2 regions of the Branchiibius hedensis genome follow, and region 1 is predicted to be linked to the other one. Evidence: riboswitches for the same ligand, from Rfam matches in the RefSeq annotation. Region 1 holds a riboswitch; the other holds the start of a gene.
The links. Region 1 has a riboswitch for cobalamin ahead of DR843_RS02565 (ribonucleoside-diphosphate reductase subunit alpha). Riboswitches for the same ligand answer to the same signal wherever they lie in the genome.

Region 1 (3,807 bases):
CCTTGGACCAGCCGGATCCCTCGAAGTTGGCGTAGGCACCCCGCTCGGCAGCCAGATCACACGACGTGTCGATGGCGTGCCAGGAGATGAACTCGGTCACTTGGTCGATGAGGTCAGCAGCCTCCGGACTGGCGTAAGACAGGCCCAGCCGCTCGACGACATCGGTGAAGCCCATCAGACCCAGACCGATCGCGCGGTTCTTACTGTTGGAGTGCTCGGACTGGTGGACCGACGACTTGGTGATGTCGATGAGGTTGTCCAGCTGCCGCACCGCCAGGCGCGTGGACTCGGCCAGGCGGTCCCAATCCCATTGGCCGTCAACCAGGTGCCGTGACAGGTTGATCGAGGCAAGGTTGCACACCGAGACGTTGTCGCGGTCCTGCGGCAAGGTGATTTCGGTGCACAGGTTGCTCAGGTGGATGGTGCCGGTGTTGTCGTTGAGCGCCCGCTGGTTGATGGTGTCCTTCCAGGTCAGCCACGGGTGCGAGGTCGTCTGCAGGGAAACCAGGATGGCCTTCCACTGCTCCCTGGCCCGCACCTTCCGATACGACCGCAGACCGCCGCGCTCGGCGAGGGCCACGTACTCGGCGTACCGCCGGGAGAAGTCATCGCCGACCAACTCGACCAGGTCGGGGGTTTCCAGCGGGTCGAAGAGGTACCAATCGTCATCGGCGACAACCCGCTTCATGAACTCGTCGCTGATCCACACGGCTGTGTTGGCCGTGCGGGTGCGACGGTACGGGTCGCCGGCGTTCTGCCGCAGGTCGAGGAACTGCGGGAAGTCCAGGTGCCAGTTCTCCATGTAGAAGCACAGCGCACCGAACTTCTTGCCACCCCGGGACACCGCACGCAGGATCGAGTCGATGGTGTGCATGAACGGGATCGGCCCGGTCGATGCGGTGTTGTTGGACCGGATCGGGCTGCCCTCGCTGCGTAGCTTGGTGACCGAAAGGCCAATGCCACCAGTGCCTTTGGTCAACCACATGACGTCGCGCATTGAGGTGGCGATGTGCTCGATGTCGTCATCCATCTGCATCACGAAGCAGTTGGACAGCTGCGGGGTCTGCGTGCCGGCGTTGACCAGCGTCGAGCCGGCCGCGAGGTAGTCCAGCGAGGCCATCTTGCGGTAGAAGCCGATCGCGGCTTTGGTGGGCTCGGTCTCGCCCACCGACAGACCCATCGCGACCCGCATCCAGAAGTAGGCGGGCACCTCGATCGGGTTCCGGCGTGCGTCGGTGGCCATGTAGCGATTGCGCAGGGTGACGATGCCGATGTAGCGCAGACCTTCGTCGAGTTGCGGATCGAGGGCTGCCGCGAGGTCTTCGAGGTCATAGGTGCTCGCAAGGCGCTTGTCGAAGAGTCCGTCCTCGACGCCTTCGCGGATGTACCCGGGGAAGCGGGCCTGGTGCAGCAGCGCCAACTCGGTCGTCGTCTCGAAGTCGCCGAGGACCTTCTTGTAGATGGTTTTCAGCAGCAACCGGCTGGCGATGACGTCGAAGTCCGGGTCGTCCTTGACGTTCTGCACCGCGACGTTGATCGCGGCCTCGTCGAGTTGTTGGGTGGTGATCCCGTCGAAGAGCGTGATCGCCAGCTCCGAGGCGATCTGCATGGTCTTGGCCATCGCGTCCGGCAGACCGGCGGCCGCCCGCTCGATGGCCCGGTTGATGCGATCGGCGTCGTACGGCTCACGAGTGCCGTCGCGTTTGGTCACGTGAAGTGTCACTGCTGCGTTCCTTCCCTCGAAGTCCGCTCACGGGCGGGGAAGGGGGAGGTAGCGCGCAGCGATCGACGTACCTGCCCGGCTCGTCCCACGAAAGCCGCAAGCACCCCGCCGCAGGCTGCGGCAGGGGCAATGGCAGGTCTTCGGACTCGTGACTGTGCGGCTCTCACCGCGCCTACCGGCCGTCGCTTCCCAGGTGGCTCACCCAGTGCTGATGACGGCTTTCGTCCTCACTTACCGCTGCGGGGCAGTGCCGGAATCTCACCGGCTTCCCTCTTGCCCCTCCCCGGTGTTCGCCAGGGAGGACCACTGCGTGCGCCACACTATCTAGGGGTTGCTTCGCTGACAACCCCTAGATGCTGTGTTCCGGCGTGTCGAATCACATGAATGTCATTTCCGCAGGTCAGCGCCCGGCCGCCCTGCCACTCTGCCCCGCCACCTTCCCCTCACCGATTTTGAGGATTTAGACGTTGCTGAGGATGCTGCGCGCCCAGAAGTCCTCAGGAACCTCACTGTCCTCAGAATCGTCGAGCGGTTATCCACACATCTGCTTCGGCGGCCGCGCGTCAACCAGCACATTCCGCAACCGTGTCCGGATGACCATCGTTGAAGTAACGCGACGCGCCGGCGGCATCGTCCCCACCCGCGCATTACGGGCGGCCGGATTCAGTGATCACGCGATCCGACAGGCCCTCGCGACGCGACAGATCTACCGTGTGCGCAAAGGTTGGGTCGCAACGCGTGACGTCGACCCGGCCGTCATCCGAGCGGTCCGCGCCCGCGGCGTGTTGACCTGCCTGAGCGAGGCGATTCGACGGGGCTTGTGGGCAATCGACGACGGTCAGATTCACATCGCGGCGAGGAAGCACGCCGGTGGCATCAAGTCCACAGGTTGCGTCGTCCACTGGGCCGAGCCAGCAATTCCGCGACATCCCGACGTCGCTGCGGACTCACTGGAAAACTGCCTGCTACTCGTTGCCGACTGCCAACCCCATGAGCGCGCAGTCGTAATCTGGGAGTCGGCGATGAACAAGGCCCTCGTCACCGCTGAGTCGATGGGGCGGCTGCCGTTGAGTCGGCGCGCTCGCGCCGTGCTTGCAACAGCGGCGCCGTGGTCGGACTCCGGCCTGGAGTCGATCGCGATGACCCGGTTGAGATTCCTGGATGTGCGGATCCTGCAGCAGATAGTCATCGCAGGACGTCCGGTGGATCTGCTGATCGGCGACCGCCTCGTCGTCCAGATCGACGGCGGGCATCACGTGGGACCACAGCGCGACAAGGACATTGCGCACGATGCGCTGCTGATCACCATGGGGTACGTCGTGATTCGCGTCAGCTATGACCAGGTCGTCAATCACTGGCCGGAAGTGCAGCACCGCATCATGCAGGCCGTGGCCCAAGGGGTACACCTCGCCGCCTGAGACCGGGCCAATTTTGAGGATGGCGAGCTTTCTGAGGACGCACAGAGCAGCGGCGTCCTCAGAAACGTCGGAATCCTCAAAATCGTCGGGAGGGGGCTGGGATTGGGGTGAAAGCTCGCCGGGAAGGTGTTACGGGCAGGTCACAAACCCGCGCGGCGACCCTCCCCCGGCACCGCAGGATGCCAGGATCAGGGAACGACCGTCACGGTCGATGTGCCGATTTTCAAGGAGCAGCAATGCGCAGCATCACCAAAGCCTCGGGTCTGGGCGCCATCACGGCGGTCGCGCTCATGACCGCACTGTCCGCATGTGGGTCTGACAGCCTCAACACGGGCAGCACCGGCTCGGCCTCGCCCACCGGCAGCGTGACCACCGGCGGTGCGGACTCCAGCCTTGCCGCGATGGTTCCTGCGGACATCAAGGCCAAGGGCACGCTGACCATCGGGTCCGACGCCAGTTACGCGCCCAACGAATACCTCGAGGGCGGCACGACCGTCGTCGGTATGGACGTCGACCTGTTCAACGCCGCCCTGGCCAAGTTGGGCCTGAAGGGCACCTGGCAGAACGCCAACTTCGACACCTTGATCCTCGGCGTGACCTCCGGCAAGTACGACGCCGCCGCGTCCTCCTTCACCATCAACGCCGACCGGATGAAGCAGGTCAACA
Region 2 (3,807 bases), 410 kb from region 1:
AACCCGGCTGCTGCTGCACCCCGGCCGCGCTGAATCCAGCCGACTGCAGAGCAGACCAGGCCGACGACGGGCTGCCTGGGGCGCATCGGACCGTGACCCCGCTCTTGCCGTCCACACCGTTCCAGGACACGACCACCGTCACGCCGCTGGTGGTCGTGGCGCAGGCCGCCGCCCGGCTCGCGGGAGCCTGCCAGACAAGCATCGCCAGTGCCACCACCACGGCGGCAAACACCGCGAGGGACGTCCGCAGAGCGCCCCTCATCGGGTGTGACGGCCACGGCCGCGGCGCGCCACCGACAGGCCACCGGCGCCGACGGCGACAGCGCCCAGCAGCACGATGGCCACACCCTCTGCCCCCGGAGCACCGGTCTCAGGACCGTCGGTGACGACCGGCGGTCCGGTCACTGCGGAGGACGAACTGACCGCTGACGTCGACGACGCTGCCGAGGATGACGGCGGCGGGGTCACCGACGTCGCAGGCGGCGTCGCAGCGCACTCGTCCGCGGGAATCGCGCCCACGGCCAGGTTCGCGTCCAACGTGATGTAGTTCGCACCCGCCATCGCGACCAGCGCTTGCCCGGTGGCGACGTCATCGGACTGGTCCGGCTTGGCCTTGGCACCTTCGGCGATCTTGCTGGCCCGGATCTGCGCGTTGGCGGCGATGGCACCACGCAGTTTCGGCGGGGTACTGCAGGGGTACTGCAGGCTGAACAGGTAGCTGCGGGCCTTGCTCCACCGGGCGGTGTCCCCGGCGACTGAGAAGGCCATTGCCGCGAGCGCCGTCGAGTTCGCCACTCCGGTCTGACCGTTTCCGACCGCACCGCTCGACTTCTGCGCGGCGGCCAGGTAGTTGGTGGCCCGAGTGACCGCGGCGCGATCACTGCCGGCCGCCACCAACGCCTGCACCGCGTATCCGGTGGTGTCCGGGTCGCTGGTGCAGCCCTTCGGATCGTCCAGGGTGAGGTCGAAACCGCCATCGCTGCATTGCTGCTTGAGCAGGTAGGCGACCGTCGTCGGTGCCTTGATACCGACCTTGGACAGCGCCAGGATCCCCAGGGACTGGGTGATGCCGTTGGAGTAGTCGCCGTCGGGATAACTGGACTGGTCGCTGAAGCGGCCGCTCTCGGTCTGCAGGCTCTGCAGCCGGGCGACCAGATCGACGCCACCGAAGTTGCGCACGGAAGGAGTGGGGTCGACCCGGCTGGTGGAGCTGTCGACGGCCAGCAGGAGTTTCGCCGTCGCACCGGCGTACAACTCGGTGCCGCTGCCGATGTAGTTGGCGACGTTCTTCTGCAGGTAGTCCCTGGCCTGTTTGACCGCGATCATGCTCGTGCCGTTGGCGATCATGCCCATCATCGCGTCCGCGGTTCCGCCGAGGTTGTCGTACTGCTGGCCCTGGTAGGGGTCATACAACAGTCGCCCGCCCCCGTCGGCGATGCGCAGCGCCAGGTAGCGAGAGGCCGGGTGGCCCGGTTCGGTACTGTCCGCGGCCGATGCGGGAGGTCCGAACGCCAGCGTGACGGCGAGAACGCCGGCGGGGATCGCGAACATGCCGGCGCGGCGCGCGGCGGTGGTGGGATGCATGAGGCCTTCCTGAAGGTCCTCTGCCTGACCTGATTCTGGGCGGAAAGCCTGGAACTCGGCCCGCAGATCTCGACGGGTGTGAGTTGCTGCGCGATGGCTGGTATCCCGGCTCGTGGTCGTGAGACCACCTACGGTTGCGGACCAGCGCCGGATTCTGACCGGCTTCCCCATCCACCGTGCCTGCTCGGATCACGGACCTGAGCAGGTGGCCAGGGTATCGCAACCGTGCGGGCGATCCTGGCGGCGTCCAATCCGCGCGCTACGCTCGTCCCCGTGACCACGACTCTCGTCCTCGCCGGGGTGCACACCCCTGTGAGCCGGTACGCCGAGTCGCTGCTTCCAGGCGACGGCACCCGAGTGCTCCGCCCGGTCGCCGACGGTGCGGACCCGGCCCTTTCCCCCACGATCAGCACCGTCACGGCACCCGCCCTGGACTCGACTCCGCAGGGCTGGGTGGCCGAGGACTCCACCGACCTGGTGCGCTCGATCCTCTACTCCCGCAACGCCGTCGCGGTCGACAACCTGCCAGCGTGGGTCACCGGCAAGATCACCGCAGCCGGTGCTTGGGAAGCGCCCGAGAAGGCGGCGGCGGTGGTCACCGACGCCAGTCTCGAACTCGCGGCCCTGCTGTCGGCCCTGCCCTACGACGCGGTGGTGATCAGCCGCGAACTCGGCCTGATGGTGGCCGCCGACACACCGATCGATCGCGCGCTGCAGGACGCTCTGGGCCAGGCGAACACCGTGCTGTCCAACCACCTGAGCCGGGCCGTCCTCCTCCTGGGTGGCCGGGCCGTGGATCTGTCGGCCTTTCCCGCGCTGCCGTACTGACGGACGACTGACGGACGCCGAGCGCGTCAGCTCACGTGCGGCGTCACGAACGGCGGCTTGACCACGGTTGCCGGGAGCGCCCGGCCCCGGACGTCGATCGTCACCTCGTCGCCCTCAGCGACGCCGCGATCGAGCAGCGCCAGGGCAATGCCCTGCTTCAGAGTCGGCGACATGGTGCCGGAGGTGACTTCGCCGATCACCTGCCCGTCCGCGCCAAGGACGGCGCAGTGCGCTCGCGGGATCCCGCGGCCGGTGGCCAGCAGTCCCCACGTCAGGCGGTAGTCCTTGCGCGCTTTCTGGGCCTCCAACGCTTCCTTGCCCCAGAAGGTGTCCTTCTTCCAACCGACCGCCCAACCGGCCCGCGCCATGTTGGGGGTGATCTGCATCGACAGGTCGTTGCCGTGCAGCGGATAGCCCATCTCGGTGCGCAGGGTGTCGCGCGCGCCCAGACCAGCCGGCAGGCCGTCGTACGGCGCCATGGCCTCGATCAGGGCATCCCACAGCTTCGGCGCGTCGTCCCACCGGGGCACCAGCTCGTAGCCCTTCTCGCCCGTGTAGCCCGAGCGCAGCACGATGACTTCGCGGCCCTGCCAGTCGGCCCGTTCGAAGGACATGTAATCCAACTCGGTCGGCAGCCCCAGAGCCGCGACCACCTCGGTGCTCCTCGGGCCCTGGACGGCGATCACGCCGTAGTCGGTGTGCAGGTTGGTGATCGAAACACCTTCCGGCGCAGCGGCTTCCAGCAGTCGGACGACCTCGCTCGTATTCGCGGCGTTCGGGACGAGGAAGACGTCGTCCTCGGCCTCGAAGTACTGGATCAGGTCATCGACCACACCGCCGGTGGCCTCATCAAGGCACATCGTGTACTGCGCCTTCGGCGGTGCGACCTTACGCAGATCGTTGGTGAAGGCTGCGTTGACGAACTCGGCAGCCCCCGGTCCGGCGACGCGCGCCTTGCCCAGGTGACTCACGTCGAAGATGCCGACCCGCTCCCGCACCGCTTGGTGCTCACGCAACACTCCCCACCGGGATATTCGATCGGCATCTCCCAGCCACCGAAGTCGGCCATCTTGGCGCCCAGGGCAACGTGGCGGTCATGCAGCGGAGAATGCGCGAGAGTCATGCCCGAACGGTATCGAAGACCGCGGCGTATCTTTACCGGGAGTGCCGCAGACCTGCGCGGTGAACCGATCACCCGACCACGCGAAGGAATCCGCTTCATGACCTCGATCAGTCTGTCCGACCGCATCCCCACCCGACCGGCCGTCGCGACCCTGGTGGCCTTGTCCTACCAGCAGGACAAGGCAGCGGGTGTCGTTCCCGTCGAGTGGCTCTCCCCGGAGGCGCTGAGCTATCTGGACGCGCACCTGACCGCAGTCGGTGCATCGGGTGCCG

Region 2: linked by a shared signal. The riboswitch ahead of DR843_RS04490 (prenyltransferase/squalene oxidase repeat-containing protein) and the one ahead of DR843_RS02565 (ribonucleoside-diphosphate reductase subunit alpha) in region 1 are both predicted to bind cobalamin.

Annotation. Positions count from the first base shown of each region.
Region 1 covers NZ_UESZ01000001.1:495,589-499,395, reverse strand. Annotated here, with positions in the region: gene DR843_RS02565 (ribonucleoside-diphosphate reductase subunit alpha) at 1-1,723, opposite strand, end outside; cobalamin riboswitch at 1,838-2,046, opposite strand; gene DR843_RS02560 (endonuclease domain-containing protein) at 2,317-3,141, shown strand; gene DR843_RS02555 (ABC transporter substrate-binding protein) at 3,378-3,807, shown strand, end outside.
Region 2 covers NZ_UESZ01000001.1:907,172-910,978, reverse strand. Annotated here, with positions in the region: gene DR843_RS04490 (prenyltransferase/squalene oxidase repeat-containing protein) at 259-1,584, opposite strand; cobalamin riboswitch at 1,663-1,800, opposite strand; gene DR843_RS04485 (bifunctional adenosylcobinamide kinase/adenosylcobinamide-phosphate guanylyltransferase) at 1,858-2,412, shown strand; partial or broken gene gcvT (glycine cleavage system aminomethyltransferase GcvT) at 2,439-3,535, opposite strand; gene DR843_RS04475 (leucyl aminopeptidase) at 3,633-3,807, shown strand, end outside.